Regions from separate parts of the Bradyrhizobium sp. S3.12.5 genome, predicted to be linked through region 1. Evidence: predicted binding sites of a transcription regulator. Region 1 holds the regulator's gene; the other holds the start of a gene.

The links. Region 1 encodes LexA, which represses DNA repair genes until DNA is damaged. Its sites were predicted from a motif close to TGTTCNNNNTGTGTTCNG; they were not measured.
Region 2: ABIC09_RS35880 (nucleoid-associated protein) is a predicted target of LexA. The motif match lies at 2,669-2,686, and genes of this name have one in related genera.

What each region holds. Positions count from the first base shown of each region.
Region 1 covers NZ_JBEPRF010000010.1:80,181-86,075, forward strand. The annotation lists gene ABIC09_RS16270 (YadA-like family protein) at 1-663, opposite strand, end outside; gene ABIC09_RS16275 (helix-turn-helix transcriptional regulator) at 886-2,013, shown strand; gene ABIC09_RS16280 (molybdopterin molybdotransferase MoeA) at 2,118-3,329, shown strand; gene lexA (transcriptional repressor LexA) at 3,505-4,206, shown strand; gene ABIC09_RS16290 (hypothetical protein) at 4,385-4,639, shown strand; gene ABIC09_RS16295 (hypothetical protein) at 4,833-5,264, shown strand; gene ABIC09_RS16300 (ComEC/Rec2 family competence protein) at 5,275-5,895, opposite strand, start outside.
Region 2 covers NZ_JBEPRF010000039.1:7,622-13,516, forward strand. The annotation lists gene ABIC09_RS35865 (B12-binding domain-containing radical SAM protein) at 1-714, shown strand, start outside; gene ABIC09_RS35870 (radical SAM/SPASM domain-containing protein) at 726-1,946, shown strand; gene ABIC09_RS35875 (hypothetical protein) at 1,943-2,386, opposite strand; gene ABIC09_RS35880 (nucleoid-associated protein) at 2,696-3,745, shown strand; gene ABIC09_RS35885 (hypothetical protein) at 3,705-5,138, shown strand; partial or broken gene ABIC09_RS35890 (SOS response-associated peptidase) at 5,409-5,648, shown strand; partial or broken gene ABIC09_RS35895 (DNA-binding protein) at 5,632-5,850, opposite strand.

The DNA.
Region 1 (5,895 bases):
GTCAAAGCCATTCGCCTTGCTTAGACTACCGGTCGCGGTCGCGTCCACGCCGTTCGCGACGCTGCCTTGTCCCGTCGCCGTCGCGTTGGTCCCGTTTGCGTTGCTGGCTTGTCCCGTCGCCGTTGCATAGGTGCCGTTGGCGAGGCTGAACTGTCCAGTCGCGGTCGCGTTGGTTCCGTCTGCGCGGCTTTGCTCTCCGGTCGCGGTCGCGAGGGTTCCAACGGCGGCGCTGAAGGTACCCGTCGCCGTCGCCGAGGTCCCGTTCGCGACGCTGTTTTGTCCCGTCGCCGTCGCATAGGTGCCGTCCGCGAGGCTGGACGCTCCAGTCGCGGTCGCGTTGGTTCCGTTTGCGGTGCTGCCCGGTCCAGTCGCGGTCGCGAACGTGCCGTTCGCGATGCTGCCCGCACCATAGGCTGTCGCAAAGTTGCCGGTCGTGGTCGCGCCGCTGCCAACCGCTGTCGCGTTGCCGCTGGGCGCGTTGATCACGCCGCCGCCGGCGGCGTAGTCGGCAGAAAGAGCTGCCGAGGGATAAAGCGCCACTCCGGCGCCAAGCACGCCCACGCTGGTGAGCATGCTGCTTGCGAGCAAGCCGGCCTTGCGAGACAGGCTCTGGATGACCGGAATGATGGTCTTGCGACCTCGATGGATTGCCGAAATCGACACTTTCGCCCCCGTCCCCTGAATCGCAGGAATGATGTCCTTTCGGAAATGTTGCAAAGCCCGGACATGGAGGCATCTGACGTTTGTCGGATGCGTCGATGATTGCGTCGGGAATGCCAATGGGGTGCGGCTTTGCGGCAACATCGGCACGACTGCCGCTTTTCTGCTCTTGCTCGTTCCGTGACGCTGCGCTGAGATGCCTCATTGCATTTTGAGGCATTTGTCTTGGGTACGGACGATATTTCCAACGAATCCGTATTGGACCTCATCGGCGCCATCTACGAGGTTGCGCTCGACGGAAGCCGCTGGGAAAATGTGCTGACGCGCATCGACGACGCCATCGGCGGCCGTACCCTGTTCGGCGTCTTTGATCCCGCAAGCGGCCTCTCCAGCCTGCTGTCGCCACGCATCGACCCCGACCGCGTGCAAGAGCTACTCGGCTGGGCCCCGCGCAATCCCCTGTTGCCGCTTGGCATCGGCCGGACGCCCGGCGAGGTCTTCACCATCGGCGACTTCATCACACGCGATGAGTTCACCCGCAGCGATTTCTACAACGAATGGTGGCAGCCGGGCGGTTTCGACACCGAACCGTTGACGACGAATCTGCTGGTCGATCACAACGCCACGGGCATCCTGACCAGCCATCGGCCGTCCAATTTGTCTCCGTATGACGACAAGGCGCGGCGGCTGTTTGCAACGTTGGCGCAGCATCTCGTACGCGCCGTTGCGATCCAGCGGCGTACCCACCAGCTCGACATCGCCGGCCGCGCGGCGCTGGCGGGCCTCGACGGCCTCGATCAGGGTTTCATTCTCGCGGACGCCCAGGCCCGCCCGATCTTCGTCAATCGTCGCGCGCGCGAATGGCTCGACGCCGCCGACGGCATCGTGATCGACGCGGGCGCGCTGAGCGCCATCACCAGCGACGATGGCCGTTGTCTGCAAACGCTGGTCGGTTCGTGCAGCATCGATAATCCCGATCGCATCGGAGGCGAGATGAGCCTGCGGCGGCTTCCCGGCCGCATGCCGCTGCACGTGCAGGTAACGCCGGTCGGCAGCGATTGGGCGGAGAGCTCGGTGTCGCTCGCCTCCGGCTGGCGATCGAGTGCGATGGTGCTGATCACCGACCCCGAGCCGGACGCGAGATCAAGACTCGACGCCCTACGCGCGCGTTACGGCCTGACCCGTGCCGAAGCGGCCTTCGCGCTCGAGATCGTCAAGGGCGGCGGCCGCAAAGCCACGGCCGAACGGCTCGGCATCGCGGACGGAACCGCGCGCAGCCATCTGTCGAAGATCTTCGACAAGACCGGCGTGGGGCGACAGGCCGAGCTGGTGCGGCTGTTGCTCCAGAAATAGCTGCGTCCGCGCGTATGCGCATCCGTTTTGCCTCAACGGCCACAGTCGGCTAGAACGCTGGCCGCGACCTGATTGTCGCGTTGCCCAAGCAGGAGCTTTCAGCCGTGGCCCTCATGCCGGTTTCCGATGCGCTTGCCGCGGTGCTCGCCGGTGCGGAGCCGCTGCCCGAGGAATCTGTCGCGCTTGATGCGGCCTTCCATCGCGTCCTCGCGCGCGACGTCGCGGCGCGGCGCACGCAGCCACCGCAGGCGATGTCGGCGATGGATGGCTATGCCGTCCGCGCGGCCGATGCAGCCAGGGTCGATGCGCAGCTCAATGTCATCGGCGAGGTCGCTGCCGGCCGGCCGTTTGCAGGAACTGTCGGTGCCGGGCAAGCCGTCCGGATCTTCACCGGCGGTGTCGTTCCCGACGGCGCGGACGCAGTCGTGATCCAGGAGGACACCGTTGCCGACGGCAAGCGCATCACGATCAAGGAGGAAGCCGTCACCGGTCGGCACATCCGCCCGGCCGGCGTCGACTTCTCCGAGGGTGACGTGCTGCTGCGCAAGGGCGCCCGGCTGACGGAGCGCGACCTCGCGCTTGCCGCCGGCATGAACCACCCGCAATTGGCGGTCAGCCGCCGTCCGAAGGTCGCGATTCTTGCCACCGGCGACGAGCTGGTGATGCCGGGCACGACGCCTGGTCATGGCCAGATCGTTTATTCCAACGGCTACGCCCTGCATGCGCTCGCTCGCAGCGAGGGGGCCGACACCATCGACCTCGGGATTGCCGCCGACACGCTTGCCGCCACCACCGCCGGCATCCGCCGCGCGCGCGAATCCGGCGCCGACATCCTGATCACGACGGGCGGCGCCTCGGTCGGCGACCACGATCTGGTGCAGCAGGCGCTCCGCGACGAAGGCACCTCGATGGCGTTCTGGAAAATCGCGATGCGGCCGGGCAAGCCGATGATGAACGGGCAGCTCGGGGCGATGCGCGTAATCGGCCTGCCCGGCAATCCCGTGTCATCCTACGTTTGCGGCTTCCTGTTCATGGTGCCGCTGATTCGTGCGTTGTCGGGCCGTTCGATGGTTCATCACCGCCGCGAACGCGCCGTGCTCGGCCGCGACGTCGGCGCCAATGACCAGCGCGAGGACTATCTGCGCGCCCGCCTGGATGTGCGTGATGACGGCACGCTGATCGCCCTTCCCGTCAATCACCAGGACTCCTCGCTGCTTGCGAATCTCGCTGCGGCACAGGCACTTCTCGTGCGCGCACCGTTCGCACCGAGGGCCGAAGCGGGAGCGCCCTGCGAGGTGCTGCGACTGCCCGTTTGAGCGCATTGTTCGCATGCGTTCCGCGAACTTTGTCGCGTTCACGGTAAATTAAGCAGTTGCGGAACAAGTATCGAACATATAGTGTCCGTTCATGATTTGTTTCGAGCGTGTGCGGCTTATTGCTGACTTCAGCGTCTCGGAATCGAACGACATCAACCGGGGGATTTTGGTCGAGATGTTAACGCGCAAACAGTACGAGCTCCTGCGGTTCATCAGTGAACGTCTGAAGGAAAGCGGCGTGCCGCCCTCCTTCGACGAGATGAAGGACGCGCTCGATCTGCGCTCGAAATCAGGCATCCATCGCCTGATCACTGCGCTCGAGGAGCGCGGCTTCATCCGCCGCCTGCCCAACCGCGCCCGCGCCATCGAGGTGATCAAGCTGCCCGAACTCCAGGCCGCCGCTGGCAGCCGCCGCGGCTTCACGCCGAGCGTCATCGAGGGCAATCTCGGCAAGGTGCGCCCGGCGTCGAGCCTGCCGGCCGACGAGGGTGAGCGTCCAGTCGCAGTGCCCGTGATGGGCCGGATCGCGGCCGGCACGCCGATCGAGGCTTTGCAAACCCGCAGCCACACCATCAGCGTCCCGCCCGACATGCTCGGCTCGGGCGAGCACTACGCGCTCGAAGTGCGCGGCGACTCCATGGTGGAGGCCGGCATTCTCGATGGCGACATGGCGCTGATCCAGCGCAACGAGAGCGCCGATACCGGCGACATCGTGGTCGCCCTGATCGACGACGAGGAAGCGACACTCAAGCGTTTCCGCCGTCGCGGCGCCTCGATCGCGCTCGAGCCGGCCAACGCGGCCTATGAGGTTCGCATCCTGCCGCCCAACCGGGTCAAGATCCAGGGCAAGCTGATCGGGCTGTACCGGAAGTACTGATCGCGTCGCTATCGGCGAGCGCAATCAACGATTGGAGCGGACGATTGTCCGCTCCGGCTGGGTAGTCTTTCTGGTTTTGCACAGATTATCCGGCCCCTTCTCCAGCGCTACATCCTCGGCACGCCGCAACGAAGCACGCATTGCTTCGCAGGGCCTTTGCCAGACCGAGGAGACCAACATGCGCAAGATCATTTTGAGCACCGTCACGATGACGCTGATCGCAGTATCAGCGTCGCAGGCCTTAGTGTCGCAAGCCTTGGGGTCGCAAGCCTTGGGGTCGCAAGCCTTGGGCTCGCAAGCCTTGGCTGCGCAGCCGCAGCACCACGCTCGCAAAGCACCGCGCGCAACGACCGAGCAATTCCGCAATGCCCGTAACGCCGTCGCGCAGCCGGCTTGGCAATATTCGGGCTGGTCAGCGCCAGCCGGCCGCTGAAGCAACGCGCTCACCGAATGCGCGGGAGCAGGCTTTGTTCCTCGTGCATTTGAAAAAGATAATGTGATCGCGCTCTGCTGATGCGAGCCGCAGATTTGCCCACAAACAAGCATAAGATGAGCTTCCACTCTGATAGGGGCCTGCGCCTCCGAGACAGAGGCGCGGGTGCTCTATCCTGATTGAGGAGCACCCGATGTGTGACTATAGCCTGCATGCCGTCGCGACGCGTCCCGCAGAAGTTGGCGAGACGATCGTCACGACAACGTTCCGCGGCACCTCGACGCGCGGCTTCGCCTCCGAAGCCGACATGTCCGTCGCGGTCTGCCTGCTGCCGGGAACGGAGCTCGCCTTCGCCGACAACGTCCGCTACGACAATCGCTGGATCTGGACGCGCACCATCAACTCGCGCGTCGGCAAGTTCGGCAAGGTCGATCCGCACATTCCCGACCGCCATCACGACGCGATCGAATTCCCCGACGGCAAATACGTCCTGGTGACGCAACTGGTCGAAGGCCAGCGCGCAACCGTGCTGCAACTGCCCGTGACCCAGCCGCTCGGCGAGCGCGAGCACAAGCCGCAGGTCGCCGACAGCCGCTCCACGTCCCCGCGCCTGCCGATCGGCTAAGCCGTCGATCTCAGTCATCGGCCTGCAGGTCGGCGTCAGACGGCGTTGCGTCTTTGGAGCGCGGAGCTGCCGACCGCGGCATGAGGGTCTGTTCGAAATCTCCATCGCCGGCCGCCGCCGGCGACCAGGGGCGGTTTGCGCCCCTCGCCTTTACCGCCTGAATCGCAAAGCCGTCGCCACGCGGCGTCAGCGCCAGCGCGCCCTGACGCACGAGACGTGGCCGATCGACCACCATCGCACCACAATCCGGCGGCGCGGACCTTGCCGTCACCACCAGTGCCGCGCGGCTGCAATCGTCTCCCAGCGCGTCAATGCGCAACGCCAGCGCAACGATGCGTCCGTCGGCGAGCGGCGTCACGCAGCCTGACTCGTCGCACGACACACCATCGGCAAGCGCGACGCTGCCGGGATCGCGAGAGTCGGCATCGGCCGCGAGCCACTCCTTGAGCAGAAAGCTGTCCTTGCTCGCCCTGATCAGGTGCAGCTGCCCGTCCCTGCCCCGCACGGCAACGCTCTGGCCGTCACCGGCGATAAGGATGTCGGGTTGCCGGACCGACAGACCCCAGACGATTGCCGCCACGAGCACGAACGCGCCCGACCAGCGCAGCGGCGTGCGTAGCAGTCCCATCAG
Region 2 (5,895 bases), on a different contig from region 1:
GAGGCAATTAGGCAGCTCAAGCGGGCGGGCTTCTTCGCGTTTTCGTGCGGTATCGAGAATTATTCGGAATCCGCATTGAAGAGGATGGCGAAGAGTGCAAGCGTTGATCAAAACCTGCAAGCCCTTGATGTCTTCAAGAGACACGGCATCTACGTGCAAGCCGGGCACATTCTCTTTGATCACGGCACGACGATGGAAGAGTTGCGGGAAAATCACCGTCGCATGTCGGACTACGTTTGGACGATCAGCAAGGGAATTTTCTCCGAGATGTATGCGGCCGAAGGAACGCCGTTCACGAGGCTGCTGCGAAAACGAAATCTGATCGGCGCCAACGAGGATGGGACTGGCAACCGAAACTATCGTCTGGCCGCCGAAGAAGTGGTTCAGGCCTATACGGGCCTAAAGCGGTGGCACAAGAGCCATCTTCGCCTTTACGACAAAGCGATCGACGCCATCAGTGCGCCAAAGGCACTCGAGGACGAGGAACTGGTCGAATTCCACGCGCTTGCGACCGAACTGCGGCGGCACGACCTCGCCTTCATGGAACTCCTCCTGGACGCCGTTGAGTCGGGTGAGCATGACGTCGATGGCCTTGTTGACGCTCAGGTCGCAGGGAACAAGATCAAATACCAGACGCTGGCGACACGGGTTGACCACGCCTACGCGTCGGCCGGGCTGGTGTATGACGCCGACGCCAATCCTTTCTTCGGATGAGAAGTCTAAAAATGTCAAAGCCATTCGCGATCAGCTTCGACCGGCTCGAACACTATAAGCTCAACGTGGGCCCGGTGCAGGAGTTCGGCGACCTGCCCGAGTGCGAGGTTGCGATCAAGAATATCGGCTGGACGCTGGGGAACGATTGTCCATATCGCTGTACGCACTGCTACAGCATGAATGCTAGGGAGAAGGGGAGCGACCTTACCGTCGAGATGATCGATCGGATAGTCGATCAATTGAAGAAGCACAGCGTTGAAACGGTCAATCTCGGCGGAAATGAACCGCTCTTCACCAACGGGTCGAACCCCAAGGCGACCTTGCTGCCCTACATCATCAGGAGGCTCGCGGACGAGGACATCCTGGTGGGCCTCACGACCAGCGGCATATCGTTGGTGCGGTTGTACAAGGATCACTATCGGGAATTTCGCCTGTTGAACGATTGCGACATCTCGTTCGACTCGCCGTTCGAAGACGAACACAATGAAAATCGGGGAGCTAGCATCTTTCGGCAAGCTGTGGAGGCGCTCGATATCTGCCGCCGCGAGGGCATCTCGCGGGCTTGCATCATGGCGGCGATGAACTGGAACTTCTCCATCGGGCACATTGAAGCACTCGTCAAGTTGGCGAAATCGCACGACGCCAACGTCCGGATCAACCCGATCAAGCCGACCGAGCCCGCGCATATGAGGATCGCGCTTCCGCCGAGCATGTACTATGCCGGTTTCGCCCGGCTGATGGAGTTGTGCGATCCCGTCGACCTGGGCGAACCACCCATCGCGGCGGTGACCAACACCTCGGAGGCTCGGCGATGTCCCTGCGGACGAACGTCATTCAGAATCCACTCGATCTCGCCAGACGGCAAGGTGCATGTGAGTCCTTGCGTCTATCTACATGACTACAAATCGGAATTCGATCTGCTGACGAATGAGCTGTCGGAGATCATTTCCAGCCCGCAATTTCGGGTGTTCAGGCAGCGCAACGCAAATCCGGACCTAGTCGAGGGATGCAGCGGGTGCTCGTTGCTCGCCAAATGCGGCGGGGGATGCGTGGCCAGGTCATATCTGTATCGTCGGCACAACACGGGCGGCACGACCATGCTTGCGCGCGATCCGTATTGCCCGGCGGAGCAAAGGCCACAGCAAACCTTTCCACAATCGCCAGCTCTGAAGAGAGAGGAGCGATTGGTTCACATGGACTACCTTTGTACCTGGATCGGCCAGCCACACTAGCATCTTCTTGACGACATCAAGGGCGGGTTGATGTCTGAGAAACTTGGCAACCAAAGGAGCTGACTATGGGTGACGCACAAGGTGAGCGCGGCAAACCGCTGATCCTCGTTCACGGCGAGGAAAAGCCGCTTCAGGATTGCAAGATCGAGTCCTTCATTCTTGAGAGCGAAGGTGAGATGTCCCTCAAGCGTCGCGTCCGGCGCATGGCGTGGCGTATAGATGCGCCATCCCCCTTGCTCAATGATCCGGTGCTTTGTTCCGATGGCCGAAAGCATGCGCGGGACGGGGACGGATAGGTTGTAGGCGTCAATCAGCGCAGCATAGCCAACAGGAGTTGCCACCTCCGGCAGCCTCCGGTCATGAAAAACACTCACGGGCCCTGAAAACTCTATTTCCATTGTCCCAAATCCGTGAAAAACGTTCTCGGTCGTGAATTTCACTCTCAATTTAGCCCTTCCAGCCGAAAACACCTCATATACAGCGAAAAACACTCGCGCCATACGATAAACGTGAAAAGTCTTCACGCACATAGCGTTGATGTTCCCTCAACCCCGCCTCAACCCGAGTGGATAAGCAGCAACCCAAGTGGGGCGGCCGGCCCTCTTTGAACCGTCCAACGCAGGGCCCCGCGACCACAAGTCGGGGTGGAATTCTTAACAAGATGCAGGATTCTTAACGGAACACGACGTAGATTTTGGAATAAAAAGCGGCGCGATCGCAAATGTTCTCCTTTTGTTCTATGGTGGTGAATGGCCTTCCTTACTGAGCAGGAACTCGAAAGCCTGCGCATTGATCAGAGCGTTTTTCATATTGTCGGCCCGGGAGAGGAACATTTTCAGCTACTAACGGCGTTCGACGCCGGTCGACACGCATCTTTTTTCCTGGGCCGCGTCCGATCGGTCAACAGCGGAAACCGATACGAATTCCTCGCGGACGCGGCGGTGCGGGCGCAACTGGCTCGGATCAGCCGGGACAGGGCAACTTTCCAGGAAGAGAGCGAGAAACTCGCAACAGCGTTCAATGAAGCTCATGGAGGCAGCACGGCTGTCGGCGCCTTCTTGATCTTCTCGCTGTCTTGTTCAGGTGGCCGGTTGTTTGCGCTTCTGAAATTCGAGGACGAAAAGGTTCTCAGTTACGACTACGACGTCAGTCGCGGGCGTTCGGGGAAGCCGAAGCCGACCTTCGGCGAGATTGAGCGGACTTTTGTCCAGAACCGCAACGCCCTGCAGAAAGCCGCGCTCATCAAGTTGGGCAAAGAGCGCGACGAAATCTGCGTTGTCGATCGTCAAAATCCGCAGCGGCCTGCAGCCTATTTCGAACAGTTCTTGCTCGTGCGACGCCAGCGAACGGAAGAGGAGTTGACAAGGACAATCGTCGAGATCACGCGCAACATTGCGCACAAGCACAAAGACATACTTCCGCAGGACGCGATGAAAAATCTGGCGCAACGCCTCTACGACGCCAGCCAGTCCGGCGGTTCCGTCGACGGCGAAAGTGCTGAAAATTGGCTGAAGAGCATTTTCGGGCCGCTGCCTGATGATAGCCCCGTGCTGACAGACTTCAAGGCAAAGCTGAAGCGCGAAGGAATGGCGGGCGAATCGTTCGTGCTCCAAAAGAACGCAATTCAGGCGCCCAAGAACCGTCGCGTCGAGACGGCAAGCGGGGTCAAATTGACCTTCCCTGTCGGTTTGATGTCTTCAGTCATTTCGGTGAACCGCGACAAGGGCGAGATCATCATTAGGGACAAGATCACACTCGATGACTTCGAGCTCAACACATCTGGTCGAACGCGTACGTGAGCTTGTCGCGAACGGCGCCGTGGCGGACGAACGTATTGACGCCCTTGTGTTGCGAGGGCGGCTGCCGTCTGTCGATGCGCAGGTCGCCTGGCTCGGGTTCGTCGACGACGTCCCACCGCCGTTCTCGTCATTGCAAGTCTATAATCCAGCTCTCGGTGGTGATCTCGTTACGGGTGATATCTTTGATTCGACGCGCGAGATCGTGATCACGCTCGGAAAGCCAACTGCCGACGGCTGCGCCTTCTTTATCTTCCAGTCCGACATCCCACATTATTTGGTGCAACGGACTGTGCTCCCGCGCCTCGCGATCGCCGACTTGAATTCCACTCAGGCATTTCGCGCACGAGGATTGGAGTTCGTTTCATGGGATTTCGCGCAAACGCCACCGCCAACGGAGCCTTTGCTTGGGCCTATCGACCCGACTCGCTATGTTCGTGACTTTGTCCCCGACCGTGAAATCGTTACCGATCTCAGTCCCTGGCTGTTATTGGCCGCGCCAGCGGTTTCATCGCCGGCGTATCAAGCTTGGGAAACGGTTTCTGCCCGCAGATTGTTGGGTGGTCTCGTCTCCCGCGCCTGGCTCGAGGATGGCCAGGTCTGGCTGCAAGCGGCAGCGACGCCTCCGATCTATCGCATTAGAGCCGATGATCCTGCCCTGCCCGGCGCTCGTTCTCGATTGACTGAATCCGCCAACTGGGTATTTCTTTCGGGGACAGATGTCGAGGCACGCCACCTGCTCTTTTCCGGCGAGTTGGCTCGGGCGAGCCGTCCTCAGCAAGATCTCGCCACGACATTGGAGCAGGCGCTTGAGGCGGCCAAAGCTGCCTATGAAGCTCACGTCCAATCATCGAGCCGCGAGACTCTGAAGGCACTCGCCGATCTCCGCAAGACCGTGATTGATGAAACTCAGAAGGTAGCACAACGGGCGCAGGATCTTGCGGCTACGCTCTGGCGTGACCTGGCCGTCTCGGCAGCGCCTTTTATACTGAAGATCCTGGGTGATGCGGCCAAGACACCGGGTTCTCTCATCTCTTCCTTATTCTACTTTGCGGCCGCCGTATTCATCGGTCTGTCGTTCGCGTTGCAGTGGCGGATCAATGGCGCGTTCTTCCAAAGCCAAGCCTCGTCCCGACGGAGCTGGATGCAAAGTCTTTTTAGTTACATCTCCGTTCGCGAGCGGGAAGAAATCGCTGAAACGCCGATCGAACAAGCGATGAAGAACTATCGGGAGACCCGCGGCGTACTGGTTGTTGTCTATGGACTATTGATCGGAGCTCTCGTTGCCGCCGGTGTCCACACTCTGCACGATGTAACGCCTTCACCTTCGAGCCCCGCTACAGGCGTCGCGCCCAGCCCAGCACCAATTCCGCCGCCTCCGGCAAAGCCGCCGTAAATTCGAGCCGTTTCAAGATTTCTATTAGCCGCGTATCCGCGATCGAGATCCAACAGGGCTTGATAATAGTCGAATGCAACTGCGATACCGTCAAGATTGCTTAGGTCGACATATCGATTCTACTTACGGACAACCTAGCCGCAAGATAGTAATTCAATCGCTTTCAACAATTTGCGTTACGCCGTTGCGGCATGGTGGATCCAGGCGAGCGATTTCGAACGCCCGCTCGCGGGCGTGCGGATCTGCGCGGCCCCGCATCCAGCCGTGGTCCTCAAGGAAGGCGAGACGACCAACGACATCTTCGCGTTCCTCACGACAGAGCCGAATGCAGAGATCGGCGCCATCCATCCGAAGGCGATGCCGGTGATCCTGACGACGCCGGACGAAGTGGAGACCTGGATGGCGGCTCCTCCAGACGAGGCCTTGAAGCTGCAGTGGCCGCTTTTGGACGGGTCGCTCAAAATCGTCGCCCGCGGCGTCAAGGAAGATCCGGCCGGGTTTGCGCCGTGACCATGTAACCCGAACGGTTGACCTGCTCCCAGATTTGCTCTTGGCGCGTATGATCGGCAGTCACCGAGAACGCCATGAGTTGCTCGAGCGTCATGCCGTCCTCGGCATAGATCTCGTGCAGCTTGTTTGAAACCGAGGCCAGTCGAAGTCGCTGCTTCACGACAGCCGGCGCCATGAAGTGCCTCGCAGCAATCTCTTCTTCTCATGCCACCCCGGTGAGCCCGATGCGGCGGAAGCCGCACGGGCG